DNA from 2 places in the Janibacter limosus genome. Region 2 is predicted to be linked to the other one. Evidence: riboswitches for the same ligand, from Rfam matches in the RefSeq annotation. Region 2 holds a riboswitch; the other holds the start of a gene.
The links. A riboswitch is a leader RNA that binds a small molecule or an ion and turns the genes downstream of it on or off. The one in region 2 is predicted to bind cyclic di-AMP.
Positions count from the first base shown of each region.

Region 1: linked by a shared signal. The riboswitch ahead of EXU32_RS12975 (C40 family peptidase) and the one ahead of EXU32_RS16470 (peptidoglycan-binding protein) in region 2 are both predicted to bind cyclic di-AMP.

Region 1 covers NZ_CP036164.1:2,709,830-2,721,589, forward strand. The annotation lists gene EXU32_RS12940 (HNH endonuclease) at 1-843, opposite strand, end outside; gene EXU32_RS12945 (Na+/H+ antiporter subunit A) at 1,055-3,874, shown strand; gene EXU32_RS12950 (Na(+)/H(+) antiporter subunit C) at 3,871-4,320, shown strand; gene EXU32_RS12955 (Na+/H+ antiporter subunit D) at 4,317-5,948, shown strand; gene EXU32_RS12960 (Na+/H+ antiporter subunit E) at 5,948-6,541, shown strand; gene EXU32_RS12965 (monovalent cation/H+ antiporter complex subunit F) at 6,538-6,804, shown strand; gene mnhG (monovalent cation/H(+) antiporter subunit G) at 6,801-7,172, shown strand; gene EXU32_RS12975 (C40 family peptidase) at 7,279-8,181, opposite strand; cyclic di-AMP (ydaO/yuaA leader) riboswitch at 8,184-8,352, opposite strand; gene EXU32_RS12980 (metal-dependent transcriptional regulator) at 8,476-9,189, opposite strand; gene EXU32_RS12985 (MFS transporter) at 9,233-10,429, opposite strand; gene EXU32_RS12990 (hypothetical protein) at 10,471-11,244, shown strand; gene EXU32_RS12995 (SDR family NAD(P)-dependent oxidoreductase) at 11,241-11,760, shown strand, end outside.
Region 2 covers NZ_CP036164.1:3,415,404-3,427,163, forward strand. The annotation lists gene EXU32_RS16435 (winged helix DNA-binding domain-containing protein) at 1-800, opposite strand, end outside; gene EXU32_RS16440 (class I SAM-dependent DNA methyltransferase) at 804-1,484, opposite strand; gene EXU32_RS16445 (NlpC/P60 family protein) at 1,602-2,408, opposite strand; gene EXU32_RS16450 (SHOCT domain-containing protein) at 2,718-2,990, shown strand; gene EXU32_RS16455 (response regulator transcription factor) at 3,038-3,688, opposite strand; gene EXU32_RS16460 (sensor histidine kinase) at 3,685-4,908, opposite strand; gene EXU32_RS16465 (hypothetical protein) at 5,127-5,603, shown strand; gene EXU32_RS16470 (peptidoglycan-binding protein) at 5,707-6,696, opposite strand; cyclic di-AMP (ydaO/yuaA leader) riboswitch at 6,700-6,868, opposite strand; gene EXU32_RS16475 (GTP pyrophosphokinase) at 6,959-7,624, opposite strand; gene EXU32_RS17660 (GNAT family N-acetyltransferase) at 7,707-8,669, shown strand; gene EXU32_RS16485 (hypothetical protein) at 8,666-9,124, shown strand; gene EXU32_RS16490 (NAD(P)-dependent alcohol dehydrogenase) at 9,237-10,274, shown strand; gene EXU32_RS16495 (hypothetical protein) at 10,278-10,697, opposite strand; gene EXU32_RS16500 (endonuclease) at 10,864-11,760, shown strand, end outside.

The DNA of each region.
Region 1 (11,760 bases), 710 kb from region 2:
CACCTGCCCCTCGCACCGACCGGACAACAGCTCCAGAGCCGTGTCGGCCATCCACGCGCCCCGACCCCGCTCATCGGCGGCTCGTGCCGCATCAACTTCAGGGTCACCGGTGGCGACATACTTGCCTTGCTCCGCCTTCTTCAACGCCGCAAACGCCCCCACGACATCCGCCAGCGGACCCAGGATGCTCAACCACGCCATCCCATCCGCCGCAGGCCGCACACTCACATTCCTGGAGGCGACCGCCTTGCGGCGCCGCCGCACCAGAGCCTCCGCGTCCAGGTCCGCACTCGCCCGATGCGCCGCCGCAGCCAGCTCCTTGTCACTGACCGTGGTCAGGCACCCCGCCAACCTGCGGTCGGCCTCGACCCGGTCCTCGTGCGACAGGCACGCGGTCTCACGGGTCACGATCGTCGCCCGCCACTCACTCAGCTCACCAGCGGTCAACGCCGCCATCGTGTACGGCAGGTCGTGCACCAAGCTCTTCGCCAACCCCACGTGCCGATCCGCCTGACCCGGCGAACACCGCCGAGCAAGAGCCAGCTCCGCCCGCGCCCCACGCCGACGACACGATGCCTCCCGCGCCGAGACCACACCATCAGCACGGTCCTGCGCCACCCTCGCGTCACGGTCCTCGACAAACATCGCGGTCGCGCGGGCCTGCAACGCGGCAGCCGCCCCCTTCGTCGCCTCGCACACCGTCACGACCTGCAGCAGCTCAGCCTCCGACAAACCCTCGGCACGAGCACCGCTCAACACCTCAAGAGCAGCAGCAAGACGATCAGGCAGCGCGTCCCCGACCATCGACTCACCCACTGTGGTGTCAGTCCCCTGATCGGTCATCGCGCCTCCCTTCGCTACATCCAGACTAGTACATACGTTCGAACAAGAGAAGAGGGTGAGCCCGAGAATGTGGACGATCTGGCTCCCCTCGAGACGGCCGCGGGGCGGCCTCCTCGGGGAACGTGGGAAGCCCGGGGGCGACCTCGACGGGGAGTGCGCGAAGCCAACCGTTAAACTGACAACCCGTCCCCGGACCCCTCGAGAGGCCCTCGTGACCCTGCTGCTGCTCGCCCACTTCGTGGCAGCAGCAGTCGCGCCCGCTCTCGCCCGGATCCTCCACCGGCGCTCCTTCCTCGTCCTCGCCCTCGTGCCGGCGGTCACCTTCGCCTGGCTCCTCGCGCAGACCAGCCGCGTCACCGACGGCCACGCCGTCGTCGAGCAGATCAGCTGGGTGCCGCAGCTCGGGATGGACTTCGACCTGCGGCTCGGGACGCTCCAGTGGCTCCTCGGCCTGCTCGTCAGCGGCGTCGGCGCCCTCGCGCTCGTCTACTGCGCCTGGTACTTCAAGCCCGACGACCCCAGCCTGTGGCGCTTCACGGGCGTCTTCACCGCCTTCGCCGGCGCGATGTTCGGGCTCGTCATCGCCGACAACCTCATGGCGCTCTACGTCTTCTGGGAGCTGACGACAGTCTTCTCCTACACGCTCATCGGGCACAACCCGGTGCGCTCGGCCAACCGTCGCTCGGCGACCCAGGCCCTGCTCGTCACCACCTTCGGCGGGCTGGCGATGCTCGTCGGCACGATCGTCCTCGGCGAGACCTCGAGCTACACGATCAGCGAGATGCTCGCCGACCCGCCGCCCGCCGGGACCCTGACGACCATCGCCGTCCTGCTCGTCCTGATCGGGGCGCTGACCAAGTCGGCACAGGTCCCCTTCCACTTCTGGCTGCCGGGCGCCATGGCCGCACCGACCCCGGTCAGCGCCTACCTGCACGCCGCGTCGATGGTCAAGGCCGGCATCTACGTCGTCCTCCTGCTCGCCCCCGTCTTCGCCGACACCCCCGGGTGGAAGCCCCTGACCATCGGCCTGGGCCTGTGGACGATGGTGCTCGGCGGGTGGCGGGCGCTGCGCCAGGACGACATCAAGCTCCTCCTCGCCTACGGAACCGTCAGCCAGCTCGGCATGATGACCGCCCTCGCCGGCATCGGCACCAAGGCCGCCGGTCTGGCCGCCTTCGCCCTCGTCCTCTCGCACGCCCTCTTCAAGTCGGTCCTCTTCTTCACCGTCGGCATCATCGACAAGGGGACCGGCACCCGCGACCTGACCCAGCTGCACGGCCTGGCCCGGCGGCTCCCCCTCCTCACCGCCGTCGCCGTCGTCTCGGCGGCCTCGATGGCCGGCCTGCCGCCGCTCATCGGCTTCGTCGCCAAGGAGTCGGCCCTCACCGCAGCCCTCGACGCCACCCACGGCGCGATCCCCGGCATCACCGGGTGGCTCGTCGTCGCCGGCCTCGTCGCCGGGTCCACGCTCACGGTCGCCTACTCCGCCCGCTTCGTCTGGGGTGCCTTCGCCACGAAGGGGGGACCCGGCACCTCCCCGAGACCCACCCCCTTCGCCGCACCGTCCGCACTGCTCATCGCTCCCGTGCTCCTCGCCACCGTCACCCTCGTCGGCGGCTTCCTCGGCGGCACCTGGAGCGACGTCTTCGAGCCGTACGCGCGCACCCTCACCGGCCCCGAGCCCGAGCAGCTCGCGCTGTGGCACGGACTCACCCCCACCCTCGGCCTGACGGCCCTGGCGATCACCGCCGGCCTCCTCCTCTTCGCTGCGCGGGCCCCCTTCGCCCGCCTGCAGGCCGCGCTGCCGCAGGTGGTCGACGCCGAGCGGGTCTACCAGCGCTTCATGCGCGCCCTCGACCGCTTCGCCGTCGAGGTCACCGCACTGTCGCAGGGCGGCTCGCTGCCGACCTACCTCGGGACGATCTTCATCATCGTGCTGGTGCTGCCCGGCGCCGTGGCGGCCACCGCGCTGCCCGGGACGCAGGTGCGGCTGTGGGACTCCCTCGCGCAGGCCGTCGTGGGGCTCTTCGTCATCGTGGCTGCGGTCCTGGCGGTCAGGTCGCGCAACCGGCTGCAGTCGGTGATGTTCGTCGGGACCACCGGCTACGGCCTCGCGCTGCTCTTCCTGCTCCACGGCGCCCCCGACCTCGCCCTCACCCAGGTCCTCGTCGAGACCTTCAGCCTCGTCCTCTTCGTCCTCGTGCTGCGCAAGCTGCCCGAGCGGTTCCGCCGGCGCCCGCTGGCCGAGCGCCGCTCGTTGCGGCGCTCGTGGCGGCTGGCGCTCGCCGGGTCCATGGGGCTGGCCATCTCGACGATCACCGTCGTCGCCGCCAATGCACGCGTCCACGAGCCGATCTCCAAGGCCTTCCCCGAGGCGGCCTACGCCTTCGGCCACGGCAAGAACATCGTCAACGTCACCCTCGTCGACATCCGCGCCTGGGACACGCTCGGCGAGATCTCCGTCCTCGTCGCGGCGGCCACCGGAATCGCCAGCCTCGTCTTCGTGCGCACGCAGGACGTCGAGCGCTCGTGGACGCGGCGTCGTAGCCAGGGCGAGGTCATCGCCTCCGTGCCACGCGAGCGACGCTCGGTCATCCTCGAGACCGCCACCCGCCTCGTCTTCCACGTGATGATCCTGCTCTCGCTCTACCTGCTCCTCGCCGGGCACAACCAGGTCGGCGGCGGCTTCGCCGGAGGCCTCGTCCTCGGTCTCGCGCTGCTCGTGCGGTACCTCGCCGGAGGGCGCGCCGAGCTCGACTTCGCCGCACCGGTCAGCGCCGGTCTCGTCCTCGGCGCCGGCCTCGCGGTCTCGGCGATCTCCGCGCTCGCCCCGCTCGCCTTCGGCGGCACCGTCCTGCAGTCCGCGGTCGTCGAGCTCGACCTGCCGATCTGGGGCCAGGTCAAGATCGTCACGGCCCTGCTCTTCGACATCGGCGTCTACCTCATCGTCGTCGGGCTGGCCCTGGACGTCGTGCGCTCCCTCGGCTCCGGCATCGACAAGCAGGCCGAGGAGGAGGAGCTCACCGCATGAACCCCAACGCCATCGCCCCCAGCCTCACCCTCGTCGTCGTCGCCGGATTCCTCATCGCGAGCGGCGTCTACCTCCTGCTCGAGCGGGCCCTGACCCGACTGCTCCTGGGGATCGTCCTCGCCAGCAACGGCGTGGCCACGCTCTACCTCGTCGTCTCCGGACCGGCGAAGGGAGCGCCCTTCGTCGGTGCCCGCCCCTCGTCCGAGATGAGCGACCCACTCCCGCAGGCGATGGTGCTCACCGCGATCGTCATCGCGCTGGCCTCCGTGGCCTTCGTGCTCTCGCTCGCCTACCGCCAGTGGCGCATCACCGGCAGCGACGACGTCCCGGACGACGCCGAGGACGACCTGATCAAGCGCCTCGCGGAACGCGACGAGGTCTCGAGCACCTACGACCCGGACACCCAGTCCACCACCACCGCAGACGAGGAGGACGCGACCGCATGACGATGGCCAACCTCCTCCCCCTTCCCGTCCTGCTACCGCTGCTCGGGGCCGCGCTCACCCTCGTCGCGCGCCGCAGGCCCCGCACCCAGGTCGCCATCAGCCTCCTGGTGCTCGCCGCGAGCCTCGGCGTCGCGATCGCCCTGATGTGGGGCACCCACGACCAGGGGCCCATCGTCCTGTGGCTCGGCGCGTGGACCGAGCCGCTGGGCATCGCCCTCGTCGCCGACCGGCTGTCCGCGCTCATGCTGCTGATCAGCAGCTTCGTCATCCTCGTCGTGCTCGTCTTCGCCATCGGTCAGGGCGTCGCCGACGGCGACGAGGACTCACCGCTGTCGATCTACTTCCCGACCTATCTCGTGCTGTCGGCGGGCGTGTCCAACGCCTTCCTCGCCGGCGACCTCTTCAACCTCTTCGTCAGCTTCGAGATGCTGCTCTTCGCGTCCTTCGTGCTGCTCACCCTCGGCGGCAGCGGCTCCCGGATCCGCGCCGGGACGACCTACGTCATCGTCTCGATGGTCTCCTCCTTCCTCTTCCTCGTCGCCATCGCCGGGATCTACGCGGCGGCCGGCACGGTCAACATGGCCCAGCTGTCGCTGCGCCTGCCCGACATCGACCCGACCGTCAGCCTGGCCCTGCAGTTGATGCTCCTCACCGTCTTCGGCATCAAGGCCGCCGTCTTCCCGATGTCCGCGTGGCTGCCCGACAGCTACCCCTCGGCGCCCGTCCCGGTGTCGGCCGTCTTCGCCGGCCTGCTCACCAAGGTGGGCGTCTACGCGATCGTGCGCACCCAGTTCCTGCTCTTCCCCGAGTCGCCCCTGCACACGCTGCTCATGATCGCCGGGCTGCTGACGATGCTCGTCGGCATCCTCGGTGCGGTCGCCCAGCCGGGCATCAAGCGGATGCTCTCCTTCACCCTCGTCAGCCACATCGGCTACATGCTCTTCGGTATCGGGGTGGCCAGCGGGCTGGGGCTGTCCGCGGCGATCTTCTACATCGCGCACCACATCATCGTGCAGACCGCGCTCTTCCTCATCTCCGGACTCATCGAGCGGGTCGGCGGGTCGACGGTCATCAACCGCCTCGGCGGGCTCGCGGCCACGTCCCCGGTGCTGGCGATCCTCTTCTTCGTGCCGGCCATGAACCTCGCAGGCATCCCTCCCTTCTCCGGCTTCGTCGGCAAGGTGGGGCTGGTGCAGGCGGGTGTCGCCGACGGGGGCGCGGTGGCCTGGACGCTCGTCGTCGGGTCGGTCGTCACCTCGCTCCTCACCCTCTACGCGGTGGCCAAGACCTGGAGCTTCGCCTTCTGGCGGCCCCGCGCAGAGGAGGGCGCCGACCAGACCTTCGAGATCCCGACGCTCACCCCGAGCTTCGGGCGGCTGAGCGACGCCATCGGTGCGGTCGTCGCGCACGAGCGGCCGTCGACACCCATCTCACCCCCGGCGCCCTCGCGCCAGGTCGACCGCCCCATGCCCCCGCTCATGCTCGGCGCCGCCAGCGCGGTGGTCGTCTTCAGCATGGGGCTGTCCGTCTTCGCCGGGCCGCTCTTCACCTACACCGACGCCGCAGCGCGCCAGATGATCACCCGTGACGCCTACGTCGAGGCCGTGCTGCCCCAGGAGGTGCCGTGATGGACGCCGAGCACGTCGCCACCACCGGACGTCGCGGCGGCTGGCAGCCACGCGCGATCATCGCCCTGGCGGTCGTGTGGGTCCTGCTGTGGGACAAGGTCTCCCTCGGCAATGTCGTCAACGGCCTGATCATCGGTGCCGTCGTCACCCAGATCTTCCCGCTGCCGTCCATCGAGTACTTCGGTCGCATCCACCCGTGGCGCCTCGTCGTGCTCGTCGCGCGCTTCCTCGTCGACCTCGTCGTCGCGGCCGTGCAGATCGTCATCTCCACGCTGAGCCCCCGCCCTTCGCTCGGGGGATCGATCGTCGAGGTGCAGCTGCGCACCCGCTCGGAGTTCTACATGACGATCGTGTCGGCCCTCGTCTCGCTCGTCCCCGGGTCGATCGTCGTCGAGGCCCGTCGGCGGGCCGGCATCCTCTACGTCCACGGCTTTCACGTGACCTCGCCGGAGGGCCTGGAGGAGCTGCGGCAGGACGTCCTCGACGTCGAGACCCGCGTCGTGCGGGCCATCGGCACCGACGAGGAGATCACCCTGTGCACGCAGGGCCCGACGGCCCCGGGTCGAGCGGCCCAGGAGACGGAGGAGGCATGAGCATCATCCTGGCCATCTCCCTGGGCCTGCTCATAGCGGCGGCCGCCCTGGTGCTCGTGCGCGTCAACCTCGGCCCGACCAACCTCGACCGCGCGCTGAGCCTCGATGTCCTGATCGTCATCATCACCGGCATCATCGCCACGCAGATCCTGCGCACCGACGACGTGGGCGCGCTGCCGATCATGGTCGTCTTCAGCCTGACCGGCTTCGTCGGCTCCGTGTCCGTCGCCAGATTCATGGCGCGCAAGGAGGACGAGTCATGACCTGGCAGGAGGCCTGCGACCTGGCCGGCGCGATCAGCATCCTCCTCGGGGCGGTGCTCGCCCTCGTGGGTGCCATCGGGTTGGTGCGGCTGCCCGACATCTTCGCCCGCATGCACGCGGCGACCAAGCCGCAGACGCTGGGGCTGCTGCTGATCCTCGTCGGGCTCGCCCTCAACGTGCGCACCTGGGCCTCGGTCGCGACCCTGCTCATCGTGGTGGGCGCCCAGGCCCTCACCGCACCGGTGACGGCGCACATCCTCGGCCGCGCCGGGTACCGCACCGGCATCTCCGAGGACGACCTGCTGCACCACGACGAGCTCGGCGAGGCCTACCGGCGGATGGAGCAGGACGAGGGCAGCGCGCCGTAGCCGCACTCACCGCACGACGACCCGCGACGTGCCGACCCACGACCTGACGAAGGGGGCGAAGGGAGAGTGACTCCCTTCGCCCCCTTGGTCACGGGGTGAGCTGCGCTCAGACGCGGCCGTAGCCGGAGACGCCGTCGAAGACCGGGCGGATGCTGACGCTCGAGCCCGTGCGGGGAGAGTCGATCATCATGCCGTCGCCGAGGTAGATGCCCATGTGGTAGGCCGGCGAACCGAAGAAGACGAGGTCACCGGGCTGCGGGTCGGAGACCGGGGTGGCCATGGCCTGCTGGGCGGTCGTGACGCGCGGCAGGGACTTGCCCGCCTTGGCGAAGACGTACTGGGTGAAGCCCGAGCAGTCGAAGCCGGCCGGCGTGGAGCCGCCGTAGACGTAGGGGGTGCCGATGTACTGCTTGGCGATCGCGATGACGCCGCCGGCGTTGGAGGAGGGAGCCGGGGCCGGCTCGGCCTTCTTCGGGGCCGGCGCCGGGGCGGCGGCCGGGGCCGGAGCGGCGGCGGGGGCCTGACGCTCCTGCGAGCGGCTCGCCGTGCTGCTCTGCGTGCGCTCGGGTGCAGCGGGGGCAGCCTGCTCCTGCTGGGCCTGCTGGGCGGCCTCCTGCTCGCGCTGGCGCTCAGCGGCGGCGGCCTCCTGGCGGGCCTGCTCGCGCTCGGCGCGGGCACGCAGCTGCGCGGGGGTCGGGCCGGTCGGCTTGGCGACGGGCGTGACCTCGAGCTTTCCGAAGGCGGTGACCGCCTGGGTGGACGAGGAGGTGGCGCTGGGTGCGGTGACCGCTGCGGCCTGCGACGTGGCCTGGACCGGGGCGGAGTCCACGACGGTGGCGGAGTCGGCGGCCTGCGCGGGGACGGCGATCGCAGCGATCAGGCCACCCGAGGCGGCGAAGACGGCGGTGCCCTTGGCGATCGGGGTGCCGGCGTGGCTGACGATCTGCCCGATCTCGGACACGGGGTTGTAGCGACCAGCGGCGCGGTGGCGCCCGATGTTGTGAGACAAGGTGTTGACCTCTATCCGGCTTGCGGGGTGAGCTGTCGGGTTCGGGCCAGAGGTGCGGCCCGGTCCTACGGCGCCGGATCGACCTTGCGGTCCGATGCGCTGAAGGACTTAACCCCAAGGAGCATCCGCGATGCCCCATGAGTGGGTCCCCCGCTCCTGCCATGCGGTGTTCGTGCAGATCCGTCCGGTGCGGTGGCAGGACTCAGCGTCCGCGAGACGAGTCCGCCCAGGGGAGGCGGACCCGACAGACCGTACCTGCAGATCGGCCCAATGTCACGTTCAGGTCACGGCGGGTCAGGAAGGGAGGATCTCGACGAAGACGTGCTCGGCCACGTCGCCGGGCAAGGAGACGGCGTCCCCCGGCTGGGCGCCGACCCTCGCGACGACGACCCGGTCCTGGTCGGCCGAGATGGTGACGACCTCGCCGGGGCGCAGCCGGGCCTCGGTCAGCAGGGCGAGCGCCTCGTGGTCCACCTGCGCGGTCTCGCCGATGCGTCGCACGCGGTACTGCCCGCCCTGGGAGCCGGCTGCGACGATCTCGGTCAGGCTCTGCAGGCCCTCGAGGTAGTCGGCGGTGGCCTCCTCGCCGGCAAGCAGCTCGTCGAGGCCGGGGATCGGGGTGCCGTAGGGCGACTCACGGTGCTCGGGGAGCATCGACAGGATCTTGCGCTCGACCCGCTCGCTCATGACGTGCTCCCACCGGCAGGCCTCCTCGTGGACGTGCTCCCACTCCAGGCCGATGACGTCCGCGAGCAGCCGCTCGGCGAGCCGGTGCTTGCGCATGACGCGGGTCGCGAGCAGGCGCCCCGTGTCGGAGAGCACGAGCTGGCGGTCCCCACCGAGGCTGACGAGACCGTCGCGCTCCATGCGGGCGATGGTCTGCGAGACGGTCGGCCCCGAGTGGCCCAGTCGCTCCGCGATCCGGGCACGCATCGGAGGAATGTCCTCCTCCTCGAGCTCGAAGATCGTGCGGAGGTACATCTCGGTGGTGTCGATGAGGTCCTTCACGAGCCCCATCATGCCTTGCCCGGCACCGACCGGACAGCCGTCGTCAGCGCGCGAGGCGCTCCCGGTCGGCCCGGGCCATCCACCCGCTCGTCCACGCCAGCCCGCCCAGGCCGAGGACCCCCAGCGTCACGGCCGCCACCGGCAGCGACGCCACTGCCGTGACGGCGCTCAGGCCCAGCGTCCCGGAGGCATGACCGACCTCGCCCGTGAGCCGCCAGGCGCCGAGGAACTGCGCCCGGTCCGCGGCTGGTGCGTTGTCGGCCCCGAGCGTCATCACGATGCCCGAGCCCAGCCCGTTGCCCAGCGCCATGAAGAGGGCGACCGCGAGCAGCTCTCCCTTCGAGTCGGCCCACGGCAGGACGAGGAAGGAGGCGGAGACGACCACGAGGAGGGCCGCCACGACCCACAACCGGCCGAGCCGGTCCATCATCCAGCCGCCCGGGTAGACGAGGAAGAGCTCGGCGACCCCGGCCGCGGCGAAGATCTGCGAGGAGTCGACGCCGTCGAGACCGATGTGCAGCGCCCACAGCGGCAGGATCGCCAGGCGCGCGGAGCGCAGCGCCGAGATCACCGTGACCCCCACCCCCTGGGTGAGCAGGAGACGCGCGTGCCGACGGATGACGCGGAAGATCCCCGTGCGCGGTTGGCCCGCCCGGGCCCGCTCGTGGTCGGCCGTGAGGTCGGGCGCGGTGAGCACGGTGAGGGCCGACCCGAGGGCCAGGAGCGCGGCGACGCCGTAGGCACCCTGCAGGCCGAAGGGAGCGATGGCCAGCGCCCCGACGACCGGCCCGAGGAGCAGCCCCGCGCGCATGGCACCTCCGAGCAGGGACATGCCGCGCGCGAGCAGGTGCTGCGGCAGCACGTCGATCATGTAGCCCTGCCGGGCGAGGAAGAAGGCCGACGTGGCCAGCCCGCTGACGAGCAGCGCCGCGCCCATGAGCCACAACGAGGGGGCCCACCCGGCCACCGCGAGCGCGGCGACGTCGAGCAGCCCGGCCCGGATGAGCGTGGCGCGCTCCCCGATGCGCGCCACGAGGGCACCCGCGGGCAGGACGCCGAGAAGCTGCCCGACCCCGGTGAGCGCGACGACGAAGGCGGCCATGCCCAGGCTCGCGCCCAGCTCGTCGGCCCGCAGGGCCGCGATCGGCACCACGGCGCCGGCGGCCGACGCCGACAGCAGGGTCGGACCGTAGGCGGGGACGACGATGCGCCGCCAGCCGAAGTCCTCGCCCGAGCTCATCCCCGTGTCCTCTCCTCGGAGCGCATCGCTAGGTTGGGGTGGTGCACACCACAGCCGAGACGACGACCGTCTCCCCACGCCATGCCGGACCTCCGGGGTGCGGCAACGGCGGCTGGGTCAGCGGCCTGCTCACCGAGCGTCTCGACGACCTCGTCCCCGCGGAGGGGGACCTGACCTCGGCGACGGTACGCCTCAGCGCCCCGACGCCGCTCGGCCGTCCGCTGCAGTGGGAGGTCGACGGCTCGGTCGCCGACGGTCCTGACCTCTCCCTCCACCTGCTCGACGGGGAGACGCTGCTCGGGACGGCCCGTCGGGTCCCTTTGCCCGAGCTCACGATCCCCGCACCGGTCACCCTCGAGGACGCCCGTGCGGCAGCGGCCGGCTTCGACGCGAGCAACCACCCCTATCCCGGGTGCTTCGTCTGCGGGCCCGACAACGACGCCGGCCTGCACGTCTACGCCAGCCCCGTCGCCGGACGCGACGACGTCCTCGCCGCACCCGTGACCCTCACCGAGGAGGGCCTGCCCTCGGTCCTCGCGGCGCTGGACTGCCCGGGCGCCTTCACCGTCGGCTTCGGCGAGGACGCGCTGCTGCTCGGCACCTTCACCTCCACCGTCCACGCCCCCGTCCCGGTCGGGCGCGAGCTCGTCGTCCTGGCCTGGGCCGCCGGGCGAGAGGGCCGCAAGCGATGGTCCGGCACGGCCCTCCTCGACGGCGAGCGCCTGCTCGCCAGCGCCGCCGCGACCTGGATCGCTGTCGGCCGCGACACCATCCCCGGCACCGCCCCCGCAGCCCAGCCACAGGAGAGCCCATGACCCGCCCCCTCGCCCTCGTCACCGGCGCCAGCTCCGGCATCGGCGCCGCCACCGCCCGCGCGCTCGCGGCCGCCGGCCACGAGGTCATCTGCGCCGCCCGCCGCACCGACCGCATCGTCGATCTCGCCGCCAAGATCGACGGACGGGCGGTCACCTGCGATGTCACCGACGCCGACTCGGTGGCCGAGCTCGCGGCCGAGGTCGGCGACCAGCTCGCGGTGCTCGTCAACAACGCCGGCGGCGCCTACGGTCTCGACCCCGTCGCCACCGGTGACATCGAGGACTGGCGCACCATGTACGAGGTCAACGTCATCGGGACCCTCCGCGTGACGCAGGCTCTGCTCCCTTCGCTCGTCGCGGGTGAGGGGATCATCGTCAACGTCGGCTCCACGGCGGGACGCACCTCCTACGAGGGCGGCGCCGGCTACACGGCCGCCAAGCACGCGCTGGCGACGATGACCGAGACGATGCGCCTGGAGCTCGTCGACCAGCCGGTGCGGATCACCGAGATCGCCC
Region 2 (11,760 bases):
AGGGCGACCTCGACGGCACCGACCGCGGTGAGGGCCGCCCGGGTGGCGCCCTTGGTCGCGCCCAGCCACCACTGCACGTCCTCGAGCGTCCCGGGGCCGAAGCGGGCCAGCCAACGTCGCACGAGCTGGGCATAGGCATCGTCGAGGGGCAGTGGCGCGATGCTCTCGCCGAGCCAGTCGGGCAGCAGCGTCCAGGCCGGTTTGGACAGTCGCCAGTGACCGGCGTTGGGCCCCCGGGTGAGCCTCCCCTCGGCGCCGAGCCACGTGAGCACCCGGGGAGCGAGGTTGAAGGTGCCGCCGTAGCGCTTGTCCGCGTTGACCGTGATGGCGCCCGACAGCTCGGGCAGCTCCTCACGCAGGGCCCTGGCGGGGAGCGCCGGCGAGCCGGTCAGCCGGTCGACGACGGCCGCGCCGGCGGCGTCGAGCCAGGCGTCACCGTCGGCGGCGATGCCGTGCCGTGCGGCATCGCGGGCGATGAGGCGCCGTTGCTCGGGCGCGATCCGTGAGAGCGCGACGCCCAGTGCCGCCGGAAGCAGGTCGCGGGGGAAGGCGAAGAGGGTCCGGCGCATCGCCAGCTGCTTGACGAGCGAGCGGTCCTCGTAGAGCGCCGTCTCGACGTCGGCGGGGGTGGTGCCCCTGGTCCGGGCGCCGACGGCCAGGTGGACGGTCGCCGCCTCGGTCGCGTGGAGGCAGACGACCGCCTCGGCGGCACCGACCGGACCGCTCGCCCGGTGCTCGGGGTGCAGCCCGTGCCGGACCGCCAGCCGGGCGCGGCGCTCGCGGTCGTCGACCAGACGCACGACTCAGGCCTTGCGCGCCACGGCGAGGAAGACGGAGTAGTCGCGGCCCTCCTTGACGACCTTGCCCGCGTCGCCGACGCTCACGTCGGTGAGTCCGGCCGCCTCGATCTGCGTGGCCAGCTCGTCGCGCGAGAACCCGTGGTGCCCGCCGAAGTCGTGGTCGTGGAAGCTGCCGTCCTCGCGGTCGAGGTCGGCGATGCAGAGGTGACCTCCGGCATCGAGCAGCTCGGCGAAGCCGGCGAGCACCCGGTCCAGCTGCTGCACGTGGTGCATGACGTTGGACGTCAGGACGAGGTCGAAGCGGTCGGTCGGGACCGGGGCCGACTCGAGGTCGAGGTCCCACACCCGGGAGGGCGAAGGGAGGGCCCCCGCCTCGACCTTGTCCGCCAGGACCTGCCGCATGCCCGAGGAGTTGTCGGCGAAGGTGAGCGTGGGCTCGACGAGGTGCGGCAGGAGGGCGGCGGTCACCAGGCCCGTGCCGGCGCCGTACTCGAGCACCCGGGCACGGGCAGGAAGGGAGATCGCGGCCGCGATGGCCTCGGCGACCTCACCCGACTGCCGGAGCTTGTCCGGGTCGTCGTCCCAGGTCGAGGCCCGGTCGTCGAAGTGCCCGCTGCCCGAATGACCTGCGTGGCCCTCGTGCCCGTGCCCGGTGTGCTCGTGTCCCTCGTGTCCGCTGCTCATGTGCCAACCCTGCCACCGGGTTGGGACAACCGACAGGGGAGCGCAACGCCGAAGGGCCCCGACCGTGACGGTCGGGACCCTTCGGTGGTGTCGACGCGGTGCGTCGTCAGTGGTGGATCAGAAGCGACCGTACGTCACGTCGTCGGTCCAGATGTCGCGCTCGCTGACTCCGGTGCTGGGGTTGCCTGCGTCGATGATCTTGCCGTCTCCGGCGTAGATCCCGTTGTGGTACGCGGGGTTGCCGAAGAAGACGATGTCACCGGGCTGTGGGTCGGAGACCGGGGTGGCCGCCGCCTGCTGGTCCTGGGTGGTGCGCGGCACATCCTTGCCGGCAGCCTCGTACACGTGCTGGACGAAGCCCGAGCAGTCGAAGCCCGAGGTGCTCGTGCCGCCCATGACATAGGGCGTCCCGACGAGTCCGCGGGCCGTCTCGACGATCGAGGAGTCCGATGCCGGGCTGCTCGTCGAGGCAGCGGCGGTCTCGGAGGAGCTCGCCGTCGACGTCGTGGAGCCACTCGACAGGCCCATCCTGGAGCCCGTCTCGCTGCCGACGATGCCGTCGGCCGACAGTCCGTGGTCGTTCTGCCAGCTGATGACGCCCTGCTCGGTCTCGCTGCCGAAGACGCCGTCGGAGGTGACGCCGACCTTGTCCTGGATCTGCTCGACGACGATGCCACGGTCGCCGACGCGCACGACGTCGTCGAAGGACGAGCTGCTGGTCGCGGTGCCGGCGCTCGGTGCGCTGGCGGTCGAGGTCGACGACGCCGGTGCCTCGGGTCCGCCCTGGGCGGCGGCGCCCGTCGCGGTCATCATCGATGCTCCGAGGCCGAGGGCCGTTGCGGCGAGGACTCCGGCGCCAGCGCGGTGCGCGGCGGTCCGGTGCGTGCGACGTGCGCTGTGACGCGCGGTGTGGAAGGTACTCATGTAGATCTCCTGCGCCCGCGGCGAGCTCTGCTCCACCACGCCTACCGGCACTGCAGGGGAAACCTCCGGGGTGGTAGGTCACGGCGTGCCCCGAAGTACCCCGACGCGTGTCGGGGCCGCGGAGAACACTAGGCCATTTGGTCACGAAATGGTAACGAGCGCTTGGGGTGGCGCAGCTCGTCGACATCCACCCCGTCGCCGCCCGGCATGCGCCTCGCGACGTACGCCGGGTGTCGCTCACGGGCGGATGTCGCAGGGCGACGACCCGAGGAGTGTGGACACATCACCAGCCGACTCCAGGAGGACCCCATGAACACCCTGATCACCGCACTGCCCGAGCTTGCCGTCCATGCCGGCGACGGCCGGTGGGCCGAAGGCGCAGGACCGCCCTTCGTCATCTTCCCGCTCGTCTGGCTGCTGCTCGTCGGCGGGATCATCACCGTCGCCGTCCTGGGTCGCCGCCGCCGCGAGGCCACCGCCGGACGCCGCTCGGGCGAGCGGCTGCTCGCCGAGCGGTACGCCGACGGGTCGATCGACGAGGAGGAGTACCGCGCCCGACGCACGGTGTTGCGCGAGAAGTGATCTCGAGACGAAGGGGGGAGCCGCGGGCTCCCCCCTTCGTCATGGCGTCAGGCGAGGCCGGACTGGAAGGCGAAGACCACGAGCTGGGCCCGGTCACGGGCGCCGAGCTTGATCATCGCCCGGCTGACGTGAGTACGCGCGGTGGCCGGGCTGACGACGAGACGCTCGGCGATCTCCTTGTTGTTCATCCCCTCGGCGACGAGGGTGACGACCTCTCGCTCGCGCTCGGTGAGGTCGGCCAGGCGGGGGTGCGGTCGGGGACGTCGGGGTGCGTTGGCGGTGAACTCGCGGATGAGGGTCCGGGTCACCGACGGCGAGAGCAGGGCGCCACCGTCGGCCACCGTCTCGATCGCCTCGACCAGAGTCGCGGGCGGGGTGTTCTTCAGCAGGAATCCGCTCGCGCCGTGCCGGAGCGCATCGAAGACGTACTCGTCGAGCTCGAAGGTCGTCAGCACGAGGACGCGCGTGTGCGAGAGGTCGGGGTCCCCGACGATCCGACGGGTCGCCTCGAGCCCGTCGATACCGGGCATCCGGATGTCCATGAGGACGACGTCGGGACGGGTGGCGCGCGCCAGGGCGACCGCGGCGATCCCGTCGGCGGCCTCGCCCGCGATGGTGAGACCCTCGGTGGCCTCCACGAGGGCCCGCAGTCCGAGGCGGACGAGCTCCTGGTCGTCGACGAGCAGCACGGAGGTCACGGGGACTCCTTCGGTGGGGCAGGCAGGACGGCGTGGATCCGGAAGGTGTGCGGTCGAGGACCCGGGCCGTGGGCCAGCTCGCCGCCGAGCTGGGTCGCGCGGTGGCGCATCCCGGTGATGCCGAGTCCGGCCACGTGGTCGTCGGCGTGGAGGTCCTGGTTGGTGACGGTAACCGTGACGGCGTCCTCGTCGCGACCCACGCGGACCTCGGCGCGAGGATGCGCCGAGTGCTTGACGACATTGGTGAGGGACTCCTGGACGATCCGGTACACGGCCAGATCGGTGGCCGCGGGCAGCGCTGCGTCGACACCGCTCACCTCGAGATCCACCTCGACGCCCGCCGCCCGCACCCGCTCGCACAGGGCGCCGAGTCGGGCCACTCCCGGGGTCGGTGCCCGCGAGTCGTCCGGCGCCCCGGAGTCCTCGGGCCGAAGGGTGGACAGCGTGGTCCGCAGCTCCTCCAGGGCCTCCGCGCTCGCCGCGCTGATCGCCCGCAGGGCCTCCTCCGGCTGGCCCGGGCGCGCCGCCCGGACGTGCAGGGCGATGTCGGCCTGCATCTGGATCGCGGCGAGACCGTGACCGACGACGTCGTGGACCTCCTGAGCGAGCCGGACGCGTTCTGCCTGGACGAGCCGCTCGTCGGCGTCCGCCCGGGAGCGGGCCCTGGCGTCCGCGAGCACCTGGCGAGCCCACCCGATGGTGAAGGGCAGCACGACCCAGGTGGCAGCCGGCACGACACCGGCGACGGCGCTGCCACCCGGTGGCTGGGTGAAGAGGTGGACGAGCAGCGCGACGAAGGCCCCCGACGACCAGAGCGCCGCCTCGCGGGTGGGGCGGTGCCGGGCGATGGCGAAGACCGCCACGGCGAGGCTGAGCAGAACCGGACCGTACGGGTGGCCGAGCGCGAGGTAGGTGGCGGTCGCGGTGGTCGTGACGACGAGGGTCCACACCGGCTGCCGCCGCCGCAGCACCAGCGCGACGGCGGCCGTGGCGACGAGGGCGAGCGCCAGAGCATCGGGCGGGACGGCGTCGCTGGCCCCCGGGCCGAAGGGGGGTCCGTCACCGGGTCCCTGCCCCTGGCGTCCCCACGGGCCCTCGCCCCCGCCGAGGAAGGGGAGGGTGACGAGGCCGAGCACGGCGAGCAGCAGCGCGAGCGGGACCTCGCGCAGCCACCCGGGACCTCGTGCGGGCGCCGGCCGACCGGTGCTGCGTCGCGGCACGGCTCTCCCTTCGTCGGTGTGGGCGATGTCCACTCTCGCGCAGGAGGGCCCACCCGTCACCCCGCCTGCGGCGTAACAGGGCCTACGTCCCCGGACGTAGCTGCGGTTGCGTCCGGTGGGTGACGCGCCCGCGCCCGTGCGGCAGGACTCTTGGAGCCATGTCCACCGCCACGACCACTCGCCGACCTTCGACCGCCGCCGATGCCCGGCGACCGCGGATGAGGCCCGCCCTGCGCAAGGGGGTGCTCGTCCTCCACCTGCTCTCGGTGGGCGGATGGATCGGGATCGACGTCCTCGTCGGTGCACTCGTCCTCGCCGGGACGCTCGGCGATCCGGCGACGGCCGGTCTGGCCTACCGGGCCCTCGGGAGCTTCGTCGTCGTCCCGATGCTCACAGCCGCACTCGCGAGCCTCGCGACCGGGCTGCTGCTCGGCCTGGGGACGAAGTGGGGTCTGGCTCGGTACTGGTGGGTGCTCGTCAAGCTCGGTCTCACGCTCGTGCTCACGGTGCTGATCGTCGTCGCGCTACGGCCGGGGATGCCCGAGGTGGTCCTCCACGGTGAGCAGCTGGCGGCCGGCCTCGTGCCGGAGGGGGACGTCTCGGAGCTGGTCTTCCCGCCGATCGTGTCCCTCGTCGTGCTCTCCCTGGCGACTGTCCTCTCGGTGTACAAGCCGTGGGGGCGCACTCGACGCTGACCGGCCAGCATGCCTTGACCCCGCCGGCGCAACGCCGAGGGGCCCCGACCGTGACGGTCGGGGCCCCTCGATGGTGGCGACGCGGTGCGTCGTCACTGGTGGATCAGACGCGACCGTAGGTGACGGCGCTGGTCCAGATGGCGCGCTTGGTCGTGTCGACGCGCGAGTTGCCGGCGTCGTACATCTGGCCGTTGCCGGCGTAGATGCCCATGTGCCAGGCGGGGGCACCGAAGAAGACGAGGTCGCCGACGCGGGGCGAGGAGACCCGGGTGGTGGCCTGACGCTGCTGCTCGGCCGTGCGCGGCAGGGTCTTGCCGTTGCGGGCGAAGACGTACTGGGTGAAGCCCGAGCAGTCGAAGCCGGTCGAGGGGCTCGTGCCACCCATGACGTAGGGGGTGCCGACGAGGCTCGCGGCGGTGTTGATGATGCCGCTGCTGGAGACCGCGGTGCGCGTCGTCGAGCGCGAGGTCGTCGTGGTGGTGGAGCGGGTGGACCCGGTGATGCCCATCGCGGAGCCGGTGCGGGGACCGACGACGCCGTCGGCGGTCAGTCCGTGGCTGCGCTGCCAGCGCTTGACGGCGGCGGCCGTCCCGGAGCCGAAGATGCCGTCGGCGCTGACGCCGACCACGCGCTGGACCTGCTTGACGACGGTGCCGCGCGAGCCCTGACGGACCAGGCCGGTGAAGTTGGTGCGCGCGGTGGAGGACGCGGTGGTCCGACTGGAGCGGGTCGTGGTCGATCCCAGGCCCATCTTGGTGCCGGTGCGGGGGCCGACGACGCCATCGGCGGTCAGGCCGTGGCTGCGCTGCCAGCGCTTGACGGCGTAGGCGGTCCGGGAGCCGAAGATGCCGTCGGCGCTGACGCCGACCTTCTGCTGGATCTGCTTGACGACGGTGCCGCGGGAGCCCTGCTTGACCAGACCGGAGAAGGTGGCGGCGGAGGTGGCGGACGGAGCGGCGGTGGCGGACTGGGCGCCGATGGTGGCGGTGCCGAGGCTGACTGCGGCGACGGCGACCATGGTCGCGCCAGCGCGCTTGCCGACCTGCGAGGGGTGGCTCGGACCGCGGTGGCGTCCGGCGTAGAACATCGACATGGGTCTCTCCTACGCCTGCGGAGTTAGCTGTCGGGTTGGAGTGGAGATCACTCCGCCCTGTGGTCCGTGGACCACGAGGACTTCACCCCAAGGCTGCAAGGCCATGGTTCGGTGGGTCCCCCGCTCCTGCCGTGCTGACTCAGGGGGCCAGTCGGGTTGGCAGGATTAGGCGGCCCGGTGGCAACCCCTCGTGTGTGGGGTCGCGAAAAGGATAAGGCATTGGGACACGAAACGGTAACGGGGGTGTGGACGAATTTGTCTGTCAGTCGCCACCGTGTACGGCCCGGTGCAGCTGCGCCATCTCCTCGTCCATCCGCGCGGCCGTCGCAGCCGCATCCGTGATGCGCTGACGCAGGTCGGGAGGGACGTCCCCTTCGTACTTGTAGAAGATCTTGTGCTCGGTGCTCGCCCAGAAGTCCATCGCCACCGTGCGGAACTGCACCTCGACCGGCACCTGCACCGGCCCGGAGGAGAGGAAGACGGGGATCTCGAGGATCACGTGCAGCGAGCGGTAGCCGTTGGCCTTGGGGTTGGCGATGTAGTCCTTGACCACCCGCACGGTGATGTCGGCCTGCGCCGTGAGCGAGTCCACGAGCCGGTAGACGTCGGCGACGAAGGAGCAGATGACCCGCACCCCGGCGATGTCGGTGATGTGCTCGCGCAGGTCCGGGATCTCCAGCTCGACCCCCTGGCGGGCGGCCTTCTCCAGGATGCTCTCCGGGCTCTTGACCCGGGTGGAGATGTGCTCGATCGGGTTGTCGAGGTGCAGCTCGGCGAACTCCTCGCGCAGGATCTCCAGCCGCATCGCGACCTGCTCCATGCCGAACCGGTAGCCGAGCATCATCCGCGTGAAGTCGTCACGGATCTGGGCGAACCGGCGGATCGCGTCGTCGGACAGTTCCGCTGGCAGCGCGGGGGGCTGGGTCATGGTCTCTCCGGGGTCGGGTGCCGAGCCAGCCTAGGGGTCGAGTCTGGGAGGCAGCAGGGCGCGGACCGGGCATGCTGGTCGGGTGCACGCCGACACCTTCCTGCCGATCCGGACCGAGCGCCTCACCCTTCGGGCGCACCGCGTGGGCGACCTCGAGCCGCTGCTGGAGTACGAGTCCCTGCCCGAGGTGGCGCGCTACCTCCCCTACCACCCGTGGACCCGGGAGACCGGCCGGGAGCACCTGGCCAAGCGGGTGCTGTGTCTGGGACTGGACACCCCGGCCCGCAGCCTCGGCCTCGTGGTGGAGCACGAGGGTCGCGTGATCGGGGACGTCCTGCTCTGGGTCACCGACGAGGCGGGAGCGAAGGGAGAGATGGGCTGGGCCTTCCGCCCCGACGTCGCGGGGCAGGGCTTCGCCACCGAGGCGGCGGCCGCAGTCCTCGAGGTCGGCTTCGCCCGCTACGGGTTGCACCGGGTCATCGCCCAGATGGATGCTCGCAACACGGCCTCGGCGCGCGTCGCCGAGCGGCTCGGGATGCAGCTGGAGGCCCAGCCGCGACAGGACTACTGGAGCAAGGGGGAGTGGACCGACTCGCTCGTGTACGCCGCGCTGGCGAGCGACCACCCGCACGACGTCGGTGACGCGATCGTCGTCAGCGCGGTCGTGCTCGCCGATGCCGACGGCCACGTGCTCACCGTCCGCAAGCGGGGCACGCACTCCTTCATGCACCCCGGTGGCAAGCCGGAGCCGGGCGAGACCCCTGCGCAGTGCGCGGTCCGTGAGGTGGAGGAGGAGCTCGGTCTGGTCCTCGACCCGGAGCGGCTCGACCTCCTGGCGGTGCACCGCACGGCCGCCGCCAACGAGGCGGGCATGGCGCTCGTCGCGAGCGTCTTCCGCCACCCGCACCTGACAGACCGGTCGCGTCCGAGCGTCGTCCCCGCTGCCGAGATCGAGGAGGTCCGGTGGGTCGACGTGAGCCGGCCGTTGCCGCAGGACTCAGCGCCCCTGCTGAGCCTGCTCGTCGCGGGGGCGGACTCGCGATGAAGGTCGTCGACCCGCAAGGCCGGACATGGCGTGTCTCGCGGCGGTGGATGCCGTGGCGGCGCAAGACACGCTTCGGCAGCTGGGGGGACGGGCCCGTCTTCAGCGGCAGCCTCGGGGACGACCCGATCAGCGCGATCATCGGCGTCGTCCTGCTCATCCTCTTCATCCCGGTCCTGGTGCTTGGCCTCGTCGTCGCCCTGGAGATGTTGCTCCTGCTGCTGGTCCTCCCCTTCGCCGTCGTGGGCCGGATGCTCCTCGGCCGGCACTGGTGGGTGGAGGTGCGTGAGGGCTGGACCTTTGCGTGGGAGACCGAGGGCGGTGGCTGGTCCGACAGCGGACGGGCCATCGATCAGATCGCGCAGGGGCTGCGACAGGGGATGCCGCCGTGGCAGGCGGCCGGTCCACCCGTCGTGGGGGGCCGGCCTCCGCACGGGCAGCCGCCACCGCCCGTCTGATGTCAGCTGACTCTTGCCCTTCGCCTGTGGATCCTCGGCTCGTTTTGGTGACTCGGGGCGCGAGGAGTTGACTGAGGGGGATCCGTCTTCCCCCGATGAGAGGAGCGCACCCGTGCGCACCGTGAAGGCCTGGGCGGCCACCTCCGCCACCGCACCCCTGTCCGCGACGACCATCGAGCGTCGGGACGTCGGCGACAACGACATACTGATCGACATCGCCTTCGCCGGCATCTGCCACAGCGACATCCACACCGCCCGCAGCGAGTGGGGCGAGGCCCCCTACCCGCTCGTCGTCGGCCACGAGATCGCCGGCACCGTCGCCGAGGTCGGATCCGCCGTCACCAAGCACAAGGTCGGTGACCGCGTCGGCGTCGGCTGCCTGGTCAACTCCTGCGGTGAGTGCGATGCCTGCACCGCTGGCAAGGAGCAGTACTGCCCACAGTCCGTGGGCACCTACAACGCGACCGACCGCGACGGCACCATCACCCAGGGCGGCTACTCGACCCACATCGTCGTCGACGCCGATTTCGCCCTGAAGATCCCCGAGGGCATCGACCTCGACGTCGCGGCCCCCCTGCTGTGCGCCGGTGTCACCACGTGGTCCCCGCTGCGCCGCTTCGGTGTCGGTGAGGGCTCCAAGGTGGCCGTCATCGGTCTCGGCGGCCTCGGCCACATGGGCGTCCAGCTGGCCGTCGCGCTCGGCGCGGAGGTCACCGTGCTGTCCCAGTCGCTGAAGAAGCAGGAGGACGGTCTCGCCCTCGGTGCGACCGACTACCGCGCGACGAGCGACGACAGCACCTTCGAGGACCTGCGCGGGAAGTTCGACCTGATCCTCAACACGGTCAGCGCGAGCCTGCCGATCCAGCAGTACCTGTCGCTGCTCGGGGTGGAGGGCACGCTGGTCAACGTCGGCGCGCCGGTCGAGCCCTTCCAGGTCCCGGCCTTCTCCCTGATCGGTGGCGGCAAGTCCTTGGCTGGCTCCATGATCGGCGGGATCCCCGAGACCCAGGAGATGCTCGACTTCTGCGCGGACAAGGGCATCGGCGCCAAGATCGAGGTCATCTCGGCCGACCAGGTCAACGAGGCCTGGGAGCGGGTCGTCGCCTCCGACGTGCGCTACCGCTTCGTCATCGACGCCTCGACGATCTGACCCTCACGACGCGAGGGTGACCTCGTAGTGCATACCGCCGTCCGTCGTCGGCGTGGAGAACCTCAGCGTCTCTCCGCGCTCGACGGTGAACTCGGTCTCGGTGTCGCTCAGACTCAAGCCACCGCCCTCGCCACGCGGTGACATCGGCTCGCTCGTCGTGAACTCGACGGAGTCCTCGTCCACGTCGGTGAAGGTGATGTCGAAGTCGACGTGCCCCGTGAAGGGGACGCTGGCCCCCTTCGTCGCATCGACCGTCGTGATCCTGGGGGTCGGCTTGTGGTTGCGATCCCAGCCGTTCCACGAGCTGCTCGTGATGGTCACCGGGACCGGTCCGGGGTCGGGATCGAGCAGGCCGCAGCCGGTGAGCACGGGCAGGCATGAGGCGGCGGCGGCGAGGGCGAGGGTGCGGCGTCGGATGGTCATGGGTCCTCCCTGGATGGTGGTGATGGTCTGACGCCGCCCGGACGCCAGCGGTTCCATGGACGAAGGGGGGAGAACCTCGACCCTTCGTTGACTCGCCGTTCACCCAGCGGGCCTCGCGGACGGTGAGGCTGGGCCCACACCCAGCCCCCACCCGTGAGGTCCACCCATGTCCCGCACCCTCCGCCGCCTCGTCGGTCTCGCCGGAGCCGCCGCCCTCGTGGCCGTGCCGGCCCTCCCTTCGCAGGCCGCTCGCTCCGCGACCACCCAGTCCACGTCCTCGCTCGCGGCGACGGCCGCGCCGCTCGGGGTCAGCGCGGCACTGGGGCAGCAGGACGGCTCGACCCAGACCGTGCGCGGCGTCGTCGTCGGGCAGCCGACTGCGAGCGAGCGAGTGGTCACCAGTGGCTTCCCCAACGACTACGCCATCGCGATCGCCGCCTCTGCGGGTGAGACCGACACGTCGAAGATCCTCTATGTCCAGGTGCCCGCGGCCCTGCGCTCGCAGTGGGGACTCGCGTCCAACCCCGACCTCATGGGGCAGCAGGTCGACGTGACCGGTGCGCTCGAGGCGTACTTCTCCCATCCCGGGGTCAAGGGCACGAGCTCGATCGCGCTCGCTGACGGCAGCACTCCTGAGGACCCGGGCGACCCCGAGGAGCCCGGTGAGCCAACCGACCCCGGCAGCTACTACGACGGGACCGCAGGCCTGAGCGGACAGGCGCTGAAGGAGGAGCTGCACGGGATCATCAGCAACCAGACCGTGCTGAGCTACTCGCAGGTCTGGGAGGGGCTCAAGGATGTCGACGAGGACACGCAGGACACGAGCAGCGTCCGACTCCTCTACTCCGGCACAACCTCTCCGAAGTCGAACAACGGTGGGGGAGTGGACAACTGGAACCGCGAGCACGTCTGGGCCAAGAGCCACGGCGACTTCGGCACCTCCAACGGACCCGGCACCGACCTGCACCACCTGCGACCGACCGATGTCACGGTCAACTCCGCGCGCGGCAACCTCGACTTCGACAACGGTGGCAGCGAAAACTCTGAGGCCCCGGGCAACTAC